2 regions of the Hymenobacter sp. BRD128 genome follow, and region 2 is predicted to be linked to the other one. Evidence: riboswitches for the same ligand, from Rfam matches in the RefSeq annotation. Region 2 holds a riboswitch; the other holds the start of a gene.
What was found. Region 2 has a riboswitch for thiamine pyrophosphate ahead of thiS (sulfur carrier protein ThiS). Riboswitches for the same ligand answer to the same signal wherever they lie in the genome.
Positions count from the first base shown of each region.

Region 1: it holds a riboswitch for thiamine pyrophosphate, as region 2 does, so the genes downstream of both, GKZ68_RS14120 (TonB-dependent receptor) here and thiS (sulfur carrier protein ThiS) in region 2, are expected to answer to the same signal.

Region 1 is NZ_CP053908.1:3,198,831-3,206,121, reverse strand. Features, by position in the region: gene pnuC (nicotinamide riboside transporter PnuC) at 1-536, shown strand, start outside; gene GKZ68_RS14140 (AAA family ATPase) at 546-1,067, shown strand; gene GKZ68_RS14135 (aldose 1-epimerase family protein) at 1,106-1,993, shown strand; gene GKZ68_RS14130 (DUF4139 domain-containing protein) at 2,000-3,562, opposite strand; gene GKZ68_RS14125 (hypothetical protein) at 3,649-3,879, opposite strand; TPP riboswitch at 4,044-4,150, shown strand; gene GKZ68_RS14120 (TonB-dependent receptor) at 4,208-6,667, shown strand; gene modA (molybdate ABC transporter substrate-binding protein) at 6,801-7,291, shown strand, end outside.
Region 2 is NZ_CP053908.1:3,757,948-3,765,238, forward strand. Features, by position in the region: gene GKZ68_RS16730 (thiazole synthase) at 1-301, opposite strand, end outside; gene GKZ68_RS16735 (thiamine phosphate synthase) at 298-930, opposite strand; gene GKZ68_RS16740 (hydroxymethylpyrimidine/phosphomethylpyrimidine kinase) at 927-1,682, opposite strand; gene thiC (phosphomethylpyrimidine synthase ThiC) at 1,774-3,651, opposite strand; gene thiS (sulfur carrier protein ThiS) at 3,692-3,895, opposite strand; TPP riboswitch at 3,978-4,075, opposite strand; gene GKZ68_RS22755 (energy transducer TonB) at 4,380-4,685, shown strand; gene rlmN (23S rRNA (adenine(2503)-C(2))-methyltransferase RlmN) at 4,764-5,837, shown strand; gene GKZ68_RS16765 (hypothetical protein) at 5,899-6,564, opposite strand; gene GKZ68_RS16770 (hypothetical protein) at 6,585-7,291, opposite strand, start outside.

The DNA of each region.
Region 1 (7,291 bases), 560 kb from region 2:
TTGCCTGCGTGTGGCTGGCGGCCCGCGAGTCGCTGCTCAATTTTCCGGTGGCCATCTTCAGCTGCCTGCTCTACGTGGTCATTTATTACCGGCAGGGGCTGTATTCGGACAGCGGCTTGCAGGGAATTTTTATCGCCTTGAGCGCCTACGGCTGGTACGAGTGGCGCCACGGCGGCCGGGGCGATGCCGAGCTGCCCGTCACGCACGTCACGCCCGCCGAGTGGGGGCTGGCTGTTGCTTTTATCCTGGCCTACACGCTGGGCTCGGGCTACTACCTGGCCCACCACACCGATTCCTCGTTTCCGCACTGGGACAGCTTTACCACCGGCACGAGCATCGCCGCGCAGTTTTTGCTCATGCGCAAGCGCCTCGAAAACTGGTGGCTCTGGATTGTAGTCGATGCCATCTACGTGCCCATCTTGTGGGCTAAGCAGTTGTATCCTACCAGCTTGCTTTATTTTTTGTACCTGGGGCTAGCGGCCTACGGCTACTGGGAATGGCGGCGTGATATGCGGCGCCAGCCGGTAACGGCCTAAGGGATGGCTGTGCGCCGCATCTCCCTCACCGGCCCCGAATCGGCGGGCAAGAGCACGCTGGCCGCGCAGCTGGCGGCGCACTACGGCACCACCTTCGTGCCCGAATACGCCCGGCAGTACCTCGAAGCAAACGGCGCTAGCTACACCCTGGCCGACCTCGAAGCCATTGCCCGCGGCCAGCTCGCCGCCGAAGACGCGGCGGCTGGCCAGGCGGCCGGCCTGCTCTTTTGCGATACCGATTTGCTGGTCATTAAAATCTGGGCCGAAAATGCGTTTGGCACCTGTCCGGCCTGGGTGCTGGCCGAGCTGGCCAAGCCGCGCTACGCCCTCACCCTGCTGCTGGCCCCCGACCTGCCCTGGACGCCCGACCCGCTGCGCGAGCACCCCAACCCGGCGCAACGCTGGCATTTTTACAACTTGTACCGGCAGGAATTGCGGCAGCGCGGCTGGCCATTTGCCGAAATCGGTGGCCCGCCCGCCCAGCGGCTGGCGCAGGCCCTGGCAGCCACAGATGCGCGGCTAGCCGTTTAAGAACCGCTCAATGCTCACTACTCATCGCTCCCCGAAAAATGCCTACGCTCACCTCCGCCACCGCCCGCGTCGAAATTGCCGCCCACGGCGCCGAGCTCACGAGCTTCGTTGACCTAGCCAGCGGCCGCGAATACCTCTGGCCGGCCGACCCCGCGCAGTGGGCCCGCCACGCGCCGCTGCTGTTTCCGCTAGTGGGCAAGCTGCCCGACGATACGTACCTGCACGATGGCCGCGCCTACAAGCTGCCGCAGCACGGCTTCGCCCGCGACCAGGAGTTTCAGCTCATCGCGGAGGATGCCGCCAGCCTCACCTTCCAGCTGATGGCTAGCCCCGCCAGCCGGGCTATTTTTCCATTTGAGTTTGAGTTGCGGGTGCGCTACGAGCTGCGGGGCAGCGTGCTCACCGTGGGCTGGCACGTGCGCAACCCCGCCGCCGCGGGCCACGAGTTGCTGTTCAGCATCGGGGCGCACCCGGCGTTCAATTGCCCCCTGCGCCCGGAGGCGGGCGAGCAGTTCTCGGATTATGCTTTTCACTTCGACCACCCCGTAACCCTGGCGCGCCAACTCTTGCGCGGTGGCCTGCGCAGCGGCGAAACCGCCCCCGTGCTCACCAATGCGGCTACGCTGCCGCTCAGCTACGAGCTATTCAAGGACGATGCGCTCGTGTTCGAGCACTTCGACTTTACCCGCATTACCCTGCAAAAAACCGACCGCACCGGTCCTTTCGTGCGCATGCAGTTCAACGGCTTTCCCTACCTCGGGCTCTGGACCAAAAGCCCCGGCGCGGCCTTCGTGTGCATCGAGCCCTGGCAAGGCGTGGCTAGCCCCGTGGGCGCGCCGCAGGAGCTGCGCGATAAGGAAGGCATTCTGACCCTGGCGCCGAGCCAAATGTTTGACGCCAGCTATACCATCGAGATAGGCGCGTAGCCGGGGCTAGCGAAACTTCGGGTTGGAAATGCGCACGCGGTGGTTGATGATTTCTACCGCTTTATCCTTGGGATAATCGACCTGGAAGCTGAAGCGCAGCCGCTGGCTGGTGCCGGCGGGCAGCGTGAGCAGCCAGGTGAGCTTGCCGGTGCGCTCGTCTTGTTGGGCACCGCTGGCTTCGAGCACCTTCACGCTGATTTCCTTTTCTTCGGAGATGGGCACCTCGTCGAGCAGGCGCAGGCGCACGGTTTCGGCGTGGCGATTCAGCACGTTTAGCTCGTAGGTGAGGCGCACGCGGCGCTTGTCGCTGAGCGGCACGTTGCCGCTGAAGTCTTCGAGCTTGGCCCGGCCCACCACCAGCTGCGGGTCGTGGCCCAGCGCTACTTCGAGCGAGTCGTTGAAGGCGCGGTCTTCGAGGTCGGTGGTGCCCACGTACACGCCGTCGTGGTACACGTGGGCCTCATCGGGCAGTTGCAGGCCCTCCCAGCCGCTCACTTTGGTTTGCAGCACCACCTGCTCCGACACGCGGGGTACGGCCAGGTACTCGGGGTGGGCAGGCAGCGGCACGGCGGGCAACGTCAATTCGCGGCGGCGGCCGGGGGCTAGCGTCACGGGCTCGGGCACCTCGTAGCGCGAGCCCTGCGTGACGGCGGCGGGGCGGCCCTTGGCGGTGCCTTTCACCACAAATTCGTCGACCCGGCCCTCGCCGTTCTGACGGCCGCTGCCATAGTTTAGCTCCCAAGGCACCAGCTGCGGGCGCGATACATCGCCTACTTCGTAGCGCATCAGCACCACGGCTACCTGCTGCCAGGCCAGGCCCGTGCGGTTGGTAAGCTGCCCGTGCGTCACAAACCGCACCTCGCGGCCGCTGGCATTGGCCCGGATATCGAGCGAAGGCCGCCACGCACTACGGTTGTTCAGAAAATAGCGTAGCGTCAGCGGCATGGTGCCGGCACGGGCGGCCCGCACCACCAGCACCTGCCGGTCGCCGGCGCCGGTTTCGGAAGCCCGCGGCTGCAACAGTCCAATCTGGCTTCTGAGCGTGGTCAGGCGGCTTTCCAGGCGGTTGGTTTCCTGCTGAATGGCGGGCAGGCGGGTGCGCATCAGGGTGGCGCCCTTCTGCACCTCGGCGCTCCAGTTGGCCTGCGTGCCCGAGGGCAGCGTTTGGTTGGCCAGCAAAAAGGCTTTTTCCTGCTTCAGCCCTTCCAGCTCGCCTTCGGTAGCGCGCCGCTCCGTTTCGGCCTTGGCCAGGCTATCAACGGCGGTAGGGTTGAGGGGCGCGGCGGGGGCTAGCTGTTCGTCGTTGTCTTCTATCGAGAGCAACTCGGCGCCTTCGCCCAGCTGTACTTCCATGCCATCGGCATCGACGCGAGGCGATAAGCCACTCACCAGCAACCGGTTGAGGCCAGCGGCCAGCGTTACGGTGCCCCGGTGCTCTAGCGCCGTGCCGTTGAGGTAAACGATGACGTGCGTAAGGGGCGGCTTCACGGCCACGCGCGGCGTGGGTTGTGCAAAGACCGAAGCAATCGGCAGTAGTAGAACTACTAAAAGAGGGTAACGGAGGAGCATAGGCCTTGGCCGGCCACTAAGCGCCAGCGCGGCAAAGCTACTCGGCCAGGCCGGTCAGCAGCGGGGCTAGCTGCCCCTAAGCGTACTCACACTTCCACCGGCCGCCGGCGGTTGTAGTCGGGTTCCCAGTCATTGATGGGGCGCGAGATACCGGGCGGCAGGTCGATGTCGGGCAGGCCGGGGTCGTGGGGCTCGCCGCCGCCATCGTCGCCGCCCGAGGAAGGCGGGGGAGGGGGCGGCACGTGCCGGCGCTTCGGCATCACCAGAAAGAAGGTGAATACGGCCAGCAAAAACAGGGCGCAAAGAAGCTGGTGCATAACGAAAGGCCGATAGCGACTACACGAAAAAAGGTCCGAAGGCTGCCTACCCCCAACGCAAAGCGCCGGGCTGGCGTTGCGGGCTGCTGTGTTCTGCTAAGATAGCTGATAGCCAGCCAACCACACAAGTGCCCCCGGCCGCGCCGGGCCAGGGCGTATCTTTGCGGCCTGTTTAGGGGTGCTGGCCGGGAAAACCCGGGCTGGCTGAGATGACACCCATCGAACCTGAACCGGGTAATGCCGGCGCAGGGAACAAACAATCCGCGAACGATTTTGCCCGCCCGCCGACCCCTGGCGGGCGGGCGCGTGCTGCTTTTTTGTCGTTATTATGTTGAAAACTGTACTCCTCGCGGGCACGGCGCTGCTGGCGCTGGTGGCTGCCCCGGCGCGGGCGCAAGGCTCCGTGGCTGGCCAGCTCACCGATGCCGCTACCGGTGCCGCGCTGCCCGGTGCCACTGTGGTGCTCACCGACCGGCCCACCATCGGCACCGTCACTGATGCCAATGGGCGCTTTGTGCTGCCCGCCGTGCCGGCCGGCGCGCACACGCTGCAAGTGCGCTTTGTGGGCTTCGAATCTATTAGCCAGCTTTTGCAAGGCCAGCCCGAGGCCCAGCAACTGGCTCCGCTAGCCTTACGCACGGCCCGCAACCTCACGCCCGAGGCCGTAGTCACGGCTACCCGCGCCAATGAGCGCACCGCCACCACTTACCAAAACGTGAGCCGCGAGCAACTGCAAGCCCGCAACTTCGGCCAGGACTTGCCTTACCTGCTCGACCAGACCCCGAGCGTAGTCACGACTTCGGACGCGGGTACGGGGGTAGGCTACACGGCCCTGCGCATCCGGGGCACCGATGGCACCCGCATCAACGTGACGCTCAACGGCGTGCCGGTGAACGAGGCCGAAAGCCACGGCGTGTTCTTCGTCGATTTGCCCGACCTAGCCAGCTCCATTCAAAGCATTCAGGTGCAGCGCGGCGCCGGGCCCAGCACCAACGGCGCGGGTGCCTTCGGGGCTAGCTTGAACGTGGAAACGCTTGGCCTGCGGCCCAAGCCGTATGCCGAAATTAACAACTCGGCCGGCTCGTTTGGCACCTGGAAAACGACCGTGGCCGCCGGTACGGGCCTACTCAACAACTACTTCACGCTCGATGCCCGCGCCTCGCGGGTGCAGAGCGAGGGCTACATCGACCGGGGCTGGTCGCGGCTCAAGTCGCTGTATTTGGCGGGCACTTATTCGGATGAAAAGACGCTGCTGCGTGCGCTCGTCATCACGGGCTACGAAACCACTTACCAGGCGTGGTATGGGCTAGCGGATTCTTTATTAACCAAAAACCGCCGCTACAACGAGGCCGGTACCGACTACGGCCAGCACCTGCCGGCCTATAAAAATCAGACTGACAACTACCAGCAGGATTATTACCAATTCCTGATTTCGCGCCAGCTAGCCCCCAGCTTAAACTTGAGCGTGACGCCCTTCTGGACGCGTGGCGGCGGCTACTACGAGGAGTACAAGGCCAACCAGAATTTTGCAATGTATGGCATCAGTGGGCCGGTGTACCAGCCGCGCGCGGGCGGCGGCTTCGACACGCTCACGACCACCGACGTTATCCGGCGCCGCTGGCTCAAAACCGACCTCTACGGCGCCACCTACGCTTTGCAATTGCGACCCACGGCCGGGGGCTTCCTCACCGAAGCTACCCTGGGCGGGGCCGTGGTGGGCTACCGCGGCCAGCACTACGATGAGCTGACCTGGGCGCAGCGCGGCACCAATATTCCGGAAACCGGCACGCCCTACTACTCCGAGCCCAATGCCCATAAGCTCGACGTGAATACCTACCTGCGCGCCACCGTGGCGCTGAGCGAAAAGCTGGCCGCCTTCGGCGACGTGCAGTTTCGGCACGTGGCCTACGAGCTGTTTGCGCCCGACGGCAGCCCTGGCGGCGGCAAAAGTCAGCAGACTATCAACTTCAATTTCCTAAACCCCAAGGGTGGCCTCACCTACCAGGTGAAAGATGGGCTAGCGGCCTACGCCTCCTACGCGCTGGCCCAGCGCGAGCCCACCCGCACCGACTACACTGATACACCCGCCGCCCGCCGCCCCACGGCCGAAAAGCTGCACAATGTGGAAGTGGGCCTGCGCCGCACCACGGGCCCGTTTCAGTGGTCGGCCAACTACTACCTGATGCTGTACCGCGACCAGCTGGTGCTTTCGGGCCACCTCGACGACGTGGGCAACCCCATCCACACCAATGTGCGCGATTCCTACCGCACCGGCATCGAGCTGCAGGCCACCACGGTGCTCTGGAATAAGCTGACTATCAGCCCTACGGCCACCATCAGCCGCAATAAAATCAACAACTACACCGACTATCTCGCCGACTACGACAACGGCGGCGAGCGCGGCACCGAGTTCAAGCAAACTGATATTTCCTTCTCCCCCGCCCTCACCTTCGCCTATACTGTAGAATACGAGCTGCTGCCCGGTCTGCGGCTAGCCACGCTGGCCCGCTACGCCAGTCGCCAGTACCTCGACAACACGGCCACCGCCAGCCGCAGCATCCCGGCCTATTACGTGCAGGATGTGCGCGCCCGCTACCTCTGGCACCCCGCAAAGCTGGGCTTCCGCGAAATCGAGCTGGCCGCCGTGCTCAACAACGTGCTGGGCGCCACCTACGTGAACAACGGCTACACCTACGGCTACCTCAGCGGCGGGCGGGCGCAGTATTTCAGCTACTACTACCCGCAGGCCCGCCAGCATTTCCTGGCTTCAGTGAATTTGCGCTGGTAGAGGCGGCCTTGCCAACTCTGTAAAAGCCCGGTCGTAATTCGGCCGGGCTTTTCCGTGGGCAAAACCTTGCGCTAGGCAGGGCTGTATCTTTGGGTATATAACGGTGGCGTTTGCCTGCCGCTAGCCCTGTTACATGCTCCGTTTCCTTTTTGCGCTTTTGCTGCTGAGCAGCTGCCTGCCTGCGCGGGCGGGCGGGCTAGCCCCGGCCGGGCCCGCCCCCATCACCATCGCCGCGGCGGCCGACCTCAAGTACGTGCTCGATTCGCTGGTCACGATTTTCAACCGCCAGCACCCGCAAGGCAAAGTGACGGTGGTGTATGGCTCATCGGGCAAGTTCTACGAGCAGCTTAGCCACGATGCGCCGTTCGATATATTTTTCTCGGCCGACAGCGACTATCCGCAGCGCTTGCAGCAGATGGGCCGCACGGCCGGCGCGCCCGTGCCCTACGCCCTGGGCCGCCTCGTACTGTGGAGCAAGAAGCTGAACCCCAGCGCGAAAGGGTTGAATACGCTGCTCGACCCGCAGGTGAAGCGCGTGGCCATTGCCAACCCCGCCCACGCCCCCTACGGCCGCAAAGCCGAAGAAGTATTGCGCCACTACAAGCTCTACGACCAAGTAAAACC
Region 2 (7,291 bases):
CGAGCTTGAGCCAATTAGTTTCCAACGCCTCGCGGGCTAGCTGGGCAGCGAAAACCGCCTCCTTGGCGGTGCGCACGCCCGAGGTATTAGGCAGTAGGCTGAACTGCGGGTGCCCGAGGTGGCGCAGGATATCGTCGTTGGTATCGGCCACGTCGACGCGCTTAAGGGCCACCGTCACCAGCTCCGAGCCGGAAGCTAACAGGGCCTCTTCCATCAGGGCCGACGAGCTGAACTTGCCCGTGCCCGTGAATAGCCGCGAGGTGAACGTGCGGCCAGCAATTACCAGCGGTTGAGTTTTCATAAGCTTGCTATTGACTGAGGGCTAGATACTTCTTCCACAAAAAGCTGGGCCGCCTCCGTAGGGTTAGCCGCGCCACCAATGGCCCCCGACACGGCCACGCCATGCAAACCGGCGGCTAGTAACTCCGCCACATCGGCCAGCCCTACCCCTCCGATACCGACCACCGGCGTCGTGAAACCAGCTGCCCGGCACTGCGCCATGATTTCGGCGTAGCCACTTAGCCCCAGAATCGGACTTAGCTTTTCCTTGGTCGTGGTGAAGCGAAACGGCCCTAGCCCGATGTACTCAACGCCGGCCGCCACTAGCCCCTCAATATCGGCAAACGTGTTAGCGGTGCCGCCGATAACAAAGTCCGGCCCTAGCAGCGCCCGCGCCTCGGCCGGCGGCATATCCTGCTTGCCCAGGTGCACGCCATCGGCGCCGATTTCGAGGGCTAGCGCCGGGTTGTCGTTGAGAATGAAGGTGGCGCCGTGGTGGCGGCAGACTACCTGCACGTCGAGGGCGCGCTGCTTCCACTCGGCGGCCGGCAGGTTTTTAACCCGCAGCTGCACCCAATTCACCCTGCCCCGGCAAGCCAGCTCGGCCGCCTGGGCGCTCGTCGTAATATACTGTAGCCGACTGATTTTCATAATACTTCTAAAAAAGAATGATACCCTAGCCATGTATCGTTGCTGCCCAAAAAGGCGGCCGTGTAGGTCTTACCCTGCCAGCAGGCTTCGGGCAAGTCGTCGCCCAGCGCCAGCCGGGCCAAGATGGCGGCCGACAGCACGCAGCCGCTGCCGTGCTTCTCGCCGTGCGGCAGGCGGGGGCTAGCCAGCGTGTGGCGCACCTCGGGCATGAGCAGCACGTCGGTGGCAAAGTCGCCCTCGGCGTGGCCACCTTTCAGCAGCACCGGGCACCAGACGGCCAGTGTTTCGGCGGCGGCCTCGGGGCTAGCGGCGGGCAGCAGGCGCAGCGCCTCGGGCCGGTTGGGGGTGAGGAGTGCCAGCTCGCAGCAAATGGCTTGCAGCAGTTCGATGTCGGGCCGGGCGTGAAACTCGTAGCCGGCCGTGGCCTGTAGCACCGGGTCCCAGATGAGTTGCACAGCTGGGTTATATGCTTTGAGCCAGCGAATTAACTCCAGCAGCAGTGGCAAACTTTCGAAAAGACCAATTTTGATAAACTTGACCGGAAACCGCACCAGCAATAGTTGAACTTGGTCCTGAATGTCGGCCAGCGGCACCCAGTTCACGCGCTCAAACGCCACGTCGTTCTGCACCGTGAGGGCGGTGCAAGCGGCTAGCCCATACACGCCGCTAGCCTCCATTGTCTTGACATCGGCCAGCACGCCGGCCCCGGCGCTGGGGTCGAAGCCGGCAATGGTGAGGGCGTAAGGGCGCATAAGAAAGATGTAGCGTGGACGCTGCGAGTCCGCGCGTGGTAACGTTGAGATGATAACACGCGCGGACTCGCAGAGGCCACGCTACCTAGCGCTACAGATAAATCTCGCTGCCCTTCTGCACGAACTCGCGCGACTTCTCGCGCAACCCCTCCGCTAGCACTTGGGCCGCCGTCATTTCCTGCGTAGCCGCGTAGTCGCGCACTTCCTGCGTGATTTTCATGGAGCAGAAGTGCGGGCCGCACATTGAGCAGAAGTGCGCCACCTTGGCGCCTTCGGCGGGTAGGGTTTCGTCGTGATACTCGCGGGCGGTGTCGGGGTCGAGGCTGAGGTTGAATTGGTCTTCCCACCGGAACTCGAAGCGGGCCTTACTCAGGGCGTTGTCGCGGTACTGCGCGCCGGGGTGGCCCTTGGCAAGGTCGGCGGCGTGGGCCGCGATTTTGTAGGCGATTACGCCGTCCTTCACATCCTGCTTGTTGGGCAGGCCCAGGTGCTCCTTGGGCGTCACGTAGCAGAGCATGGCGGTGCCAAACCAGCCTATCATGGCCGCCCCGATGGCCGACGTAATGTGGTCGTAGCCGGGCGCAATGTCCGTCGTGAGCGGCCCCAGCGTGTAGAACGGCGCCTCGTGGCACTCCTTCAGTTGCTTGTCCATGTTCTCCTTGATGAGGTGCATGGGCACATGGCCGGGGCCTTCTATCATCACCTGCACGTCGTGCTTCCAGGCAATTTTGGTCAGCTCGCCCAACGTTTCCAGCTCGGCAAACTGGGCCTCGTCGTTGGCATCGGCGATGGAGCCAGGGCGCAGGCCGTCGCCCAGCGAGAAGGCCACGTCGTAGGCCTTCATAATCTCGCAAATCTCCTCGAAGTGGGTATAGAGGAAGCTCTCCTTATGGTGCGCTAGGCACCACTTGGCCATAATGGAGCCGCCGCGCGACACGATGCCCGTCACCCGCTTGGCGGTCATCGGCACGTAGCGCAGCAGCACGCCCGCGTGGATGGTGAAGTAATCCACGCCCTGCTCGGCCTGCTCGATGAGCGTATCGCGAAACAGCTCCCAGGTGAGGTCCTCGGCTTTGCCGTTTACCTTTTCCAGCGCCTGGTAGATGGGCACCGTACCCACCGGCACCGGGCAGTTGCGGATAATCCACTCGCGGGTTTCGTGGATGTTCTTACCGGTGCTGAGGTCCATGAGCGTGTCGCCGCCCCAGCGGCAGCTCCACACGGCCTTATCTACCTCCTCCTCAATACTTGAGGTCACGGCCGAGTTACCGATGTTAGTATTGATTTTCACCAGGAAATTGCGCCCGATAATCATGGGCTCGCTCTCCGGGTGATTGATGTTCGACGGAATAACAGCCCGGCCGGCGGCCACTTCCTGGCGCACAAACTCGGCCGTGATATGGTCCTCCGGCGTGTTGGCCCCGAAGCTGTGGCCGCGGTGCTGGGTGCGTAGCGGGTCGTCCTGGGGCAGCTCGTCGAAGCGCTGGTTTTCGCGGATGGCGATGTACTCCATCTCGGGCGTGATGATGCCCTTTTTGGCGTAGTGCATCTGGCTCACGTTGGCGCCGGCCCTGGCGCGCAGCGGGGCCGCAATGTGCTCGAAGCGCAGGTGGTCGAGACTGGCGTCGGCGGCGCGCTGCTGGCCGTAGTCGGAGGTGGTGCCGGCTAACTGCTCCACGTCGCCGCGCTCCAGAATCCAGCTTTCGCGCAGGCGCGGCAGGCCTTTTTTCAGGTCAATTTCGACATTCGGGTCGGTGTAGGGGCCGCTGGTGTCGTACACCGTCACGGGCGGGTTCTGCTCCGACGGAAAGCCGAAATCGAACTTGCGCTCGGTGTCGGCCAGCGCAATTTCACGCATCGCCACCCGGATATTGGGGTGTAGCTTGCCCGGCACGTAAATCTTGCGCGAGCCGGTGAGGGGCTGGCGCTCCACCAGCGTCTGCTGAGGGGCTTGGTCTTTCTTTTTCATCTCGATGGGATGGGGTAGGAAAAGAGAGGTCGGCCCACGCCTACCCCCCCTGAGTGGCGCGAATAAGCAGAATGCGGTCGTGGGGCTGCACGGCGTGGCTGGCCCACTCGGTGCGGGGCACCACCTGGTCGTTCACAGCCACGGCGAGGCCGCGCGTCTGGACCTGGTCCAGCGCGGCCAAGAGGTCAGCGAGCGGCTGGTTTTCAGTGGCTTCGTGGGCCGAATTGTTTACGTAGCAAACCATGCAACTAGCACTAGTTGAGACAATGGGAAGTCCATAAACAATAGGCGGCGCCAGCCACGGCTAGCCCCGTAAGGCAGCCGCAAAGCGGTCCAGTACTTTTCCCTTCGCCAGCATTACCTGGTTCAGGTTCGGAGGGTATCGTCTCAGCCTTGCTCGCGCAAAGCACCCCTAAAGTTTACAGTGGCGAAGGTAGGCGGCGAATTATGAGCGTTGGTTGAATCAGGCCGGTTTTGCCGAAATTTTATTCAACGCCACAGCGAGCAGCAATTCATGCCAGTTTGCTTTTTGCTAAGGAAGTATACTTTTATCAAATCTTTATTCTCTTACTCGCATGGGCCCATTTTTACAAAATTCCCTTCGACTAGCTCTGTCATATTGCGCTGCATTTTTCGTTATACAACCAGTGGCGGCGCAAACTGCTGCTATGCCAGCCAAAGTGTATGCTTACGTGGAGCAAATGCCTCATTTGCCTGGCGACAATAGCATGGCAGGGATAGTGAAAGCTATTCAGCAACACGTCGTTTATCCGCCCGATGCATTGCGCGAGCAGGTACAAGGCCGCATATTCGTCACATTTGTGGTAGCTGCTGACGGTCAGGAGCAACACGTGGCAATTGTTAAAGGTCTCCGGCCCGACTGCGATTCGGCAGTGGTGTGGGCGGTTCGCCAGCTACCACGGTTTGAGCCTGGTATCAACAAAGGGGAACCAGTGGCCGTGAGCTTCACCGCACCGGTTAACTTCGCCATCACGGCTCCTAGTCCACGTAAGCCTGGGTTGACACCTCGCTAGCCGCCGAGACATTTATACAATTAACCAAAGCAGGTAGTAGTGGGAACCCAACGCGTTGGCTGTTTGTATCTTTGCCCTATGTTACTGGAACTCGAACTCGCCCCCGCTAAACGCGACATCCGCAAAACCTCGCCCGACGACCTCAAGGCGTTTATGGTGGAGCATGGTGAAAAGCCGTTCCGCGCCAAGCAGGTGACGGAGTGGCTGTGGAAGAACACGGCCGGCTCGTTTGAGGAAATGAACAACATCTCGCTGAGCACCCGCGAGTTGCTAGCCCGCCACTTCGTGATAAACGGCGTGGCCGTGCAAAACCAGCAGCTCAGCAATGACGGCACTATTAAGTCGGCTTTCCGGCTGCACGATGGCAACATTGTGGAGGGCGTGCTCATTCCGCACGACACGCGCATGACGGCCTGCATCAGCAGCCAGGTGGGCTGCTCGCTCACGTGTAAGTTTTGCGCCACCGGCTACATGGACCGCAAGCGCAACCTCGACGCGGCCGAGATTTACGACCAAGTGGTGCGCATTCGGGAGCAGTGCGAGGCCCAGTACGGCACGCCGCTCACCAACATCGTGTACATGGGCATGGGCGAGCCGCTACTCAACTACGCCAACGTGGTAGAAAGCGTGCGCCGCATCACCGCCCCCGACGGCCTGAACATGGCCCCGCGCCGCATCACCATCAGCACGGCCGGCATCGCCAAGATGATAAAGAAGCTGGCTGATGATGACGTGAAGGCCAACCTCGCCCTGAGCCTGCACGCGCCCAACGACACGAAGCGCAACGAGATTATGCCCATCAACGAGGCCAACTCGCTGGCGGCCCTCAAGGACGCGCTGCAATACTACCACCAGAAAACCGGCCGCAAAGTCACCTACGAATACATTGTGTTCGAGAACTTTAACGATGGCCTGGAGGATGCCGCCGAGCTCTACACCATCTCGAAGTGGCTGCCCTGCAAGATTAACCTCATCGAGTATAACCCCATCGAAAACGCGGCTTACCAGAACGCGGAGGCCGATAAAATCACGGCCTTTCACAAGTATCTGGCCGACCGCGGCGTGCAAACCAACATCCGCCGCAGCCGGGGCAAGGACATTGATGCCGCCTGCGGGCAGCTCGCCAACAAGGAGAAGGCAGAAGCAGCGTAGCCCGCGCGCTTATTACACAAAACCCCCGCTGCCGGCCTGGCAGCGGGGGTTTTGTGTGGTATCACTTGGTATCTTTTAAGAGCATAAGCGTTGACAGGCAATTTTGCTGCATGTCTTCCGTGACGCGGCCGGCTAGCCGCTCTATCACCGGCTGGCTATTACCGTTGGGCCCGTATAACTGCATAATCTGTGGGCCGCGCCTGATGAGGGAGGCATTGAATTCTTGGTGAAAAAGCTCGACGCGCTCGGCCGATGACTTGCCTTTGAAAGCCCCGGCGGTTTGCAAAGCGGCTAGCCGCTGGCACAGCTCGTCGCCCCACGCCTTGATAAACTCGTCCTCACCGGCGGCCGTCTGCCTGAATCGGTTGTAGAGCTGCGTAGCTGCCGGGCAGGCCCGGATGAGCTGCACGGCCACGGCAGTTGGCAGGTAGGCGCGTAGCTGCTCGTAGGCCCCGGCCACCTTAGCTTGGGCGGCTACTTGCCGGATGGTGGCCACTCGCTTTTCGATGGTTTGGGAGAGTACTTGCTCAAAGGCAGCCTGCGCCTGTACCGGACTCAGCGTGGCCGTGCTAGGCCCAGCCGCCAGCTGCTGGCAGGCCTCGCCTGCCAGGCTCCGGGCTAGCTGAGTTTGGCCGGCTACCGTGTCGGCGAGGGCTAGCGATGCGGCTAGGGCGGCCGGGCCTGCGGCAAGGAGCCACAAGCTAGCCACTAAAACGAGTTGCTTCATGCTACGAAACTACTGCTAGCCTACCGCAGCTTGGTTTTGCCAAAGCGGTACGCTACATCCAGGTAGGCCGGATAGATGCCACTGTCGTTCCGCGAGTTGTAATACAATGCCCCCAGGCTGCCGCTAAAGCGCGGCGAGGCGTAGCGGAGGCCTGCCAGCCCGGCAATGCCGCCGCTGCCATCAAAGCTGGTGATATACGTTTCGTTGACCACCGAAAACAGGCGCGACACCCGCACGTTGGCCCCGAAAACGCCCACTGGTGAGTTGCCAATGCCGTCGCTACCAAAGCCATAGCCCAGGCCGAAGGTCACGTTGGTATCGGCCGAGCCATAGGTAGCCAGGCCATAGCCCACGCCGGCGCTGCCACTGCCGCCGCCTACACCCGTAGCAAAACCGTAGAGCACCCCCGCGCCTACACGAAAGTTATTGCTCACCGGCACGCTGGCTTTGGGCGTGATGGCGATGGCCGGAACGCCAAAAAACGGGATTACGGGCACTAGCAGCCCCAGCGAAATATTATCGGTCAGGCCGTAATTGACTCCTAGCAGAAACACGTTGAGCGCCTGCACGTAACCTTCGCCTTGGTACAGGTTGCGGGCCGTAGGGGCAATGAACATGCGTGTGCCGTTGCCCACGTAATCGAAGCCCCGCCGGGCCTGCTCGGGCGTCTGCGACATGAGCTGCCGCACGCTGGCCCGCTGCACCGTAACCAGGCCCAATTCCTTGG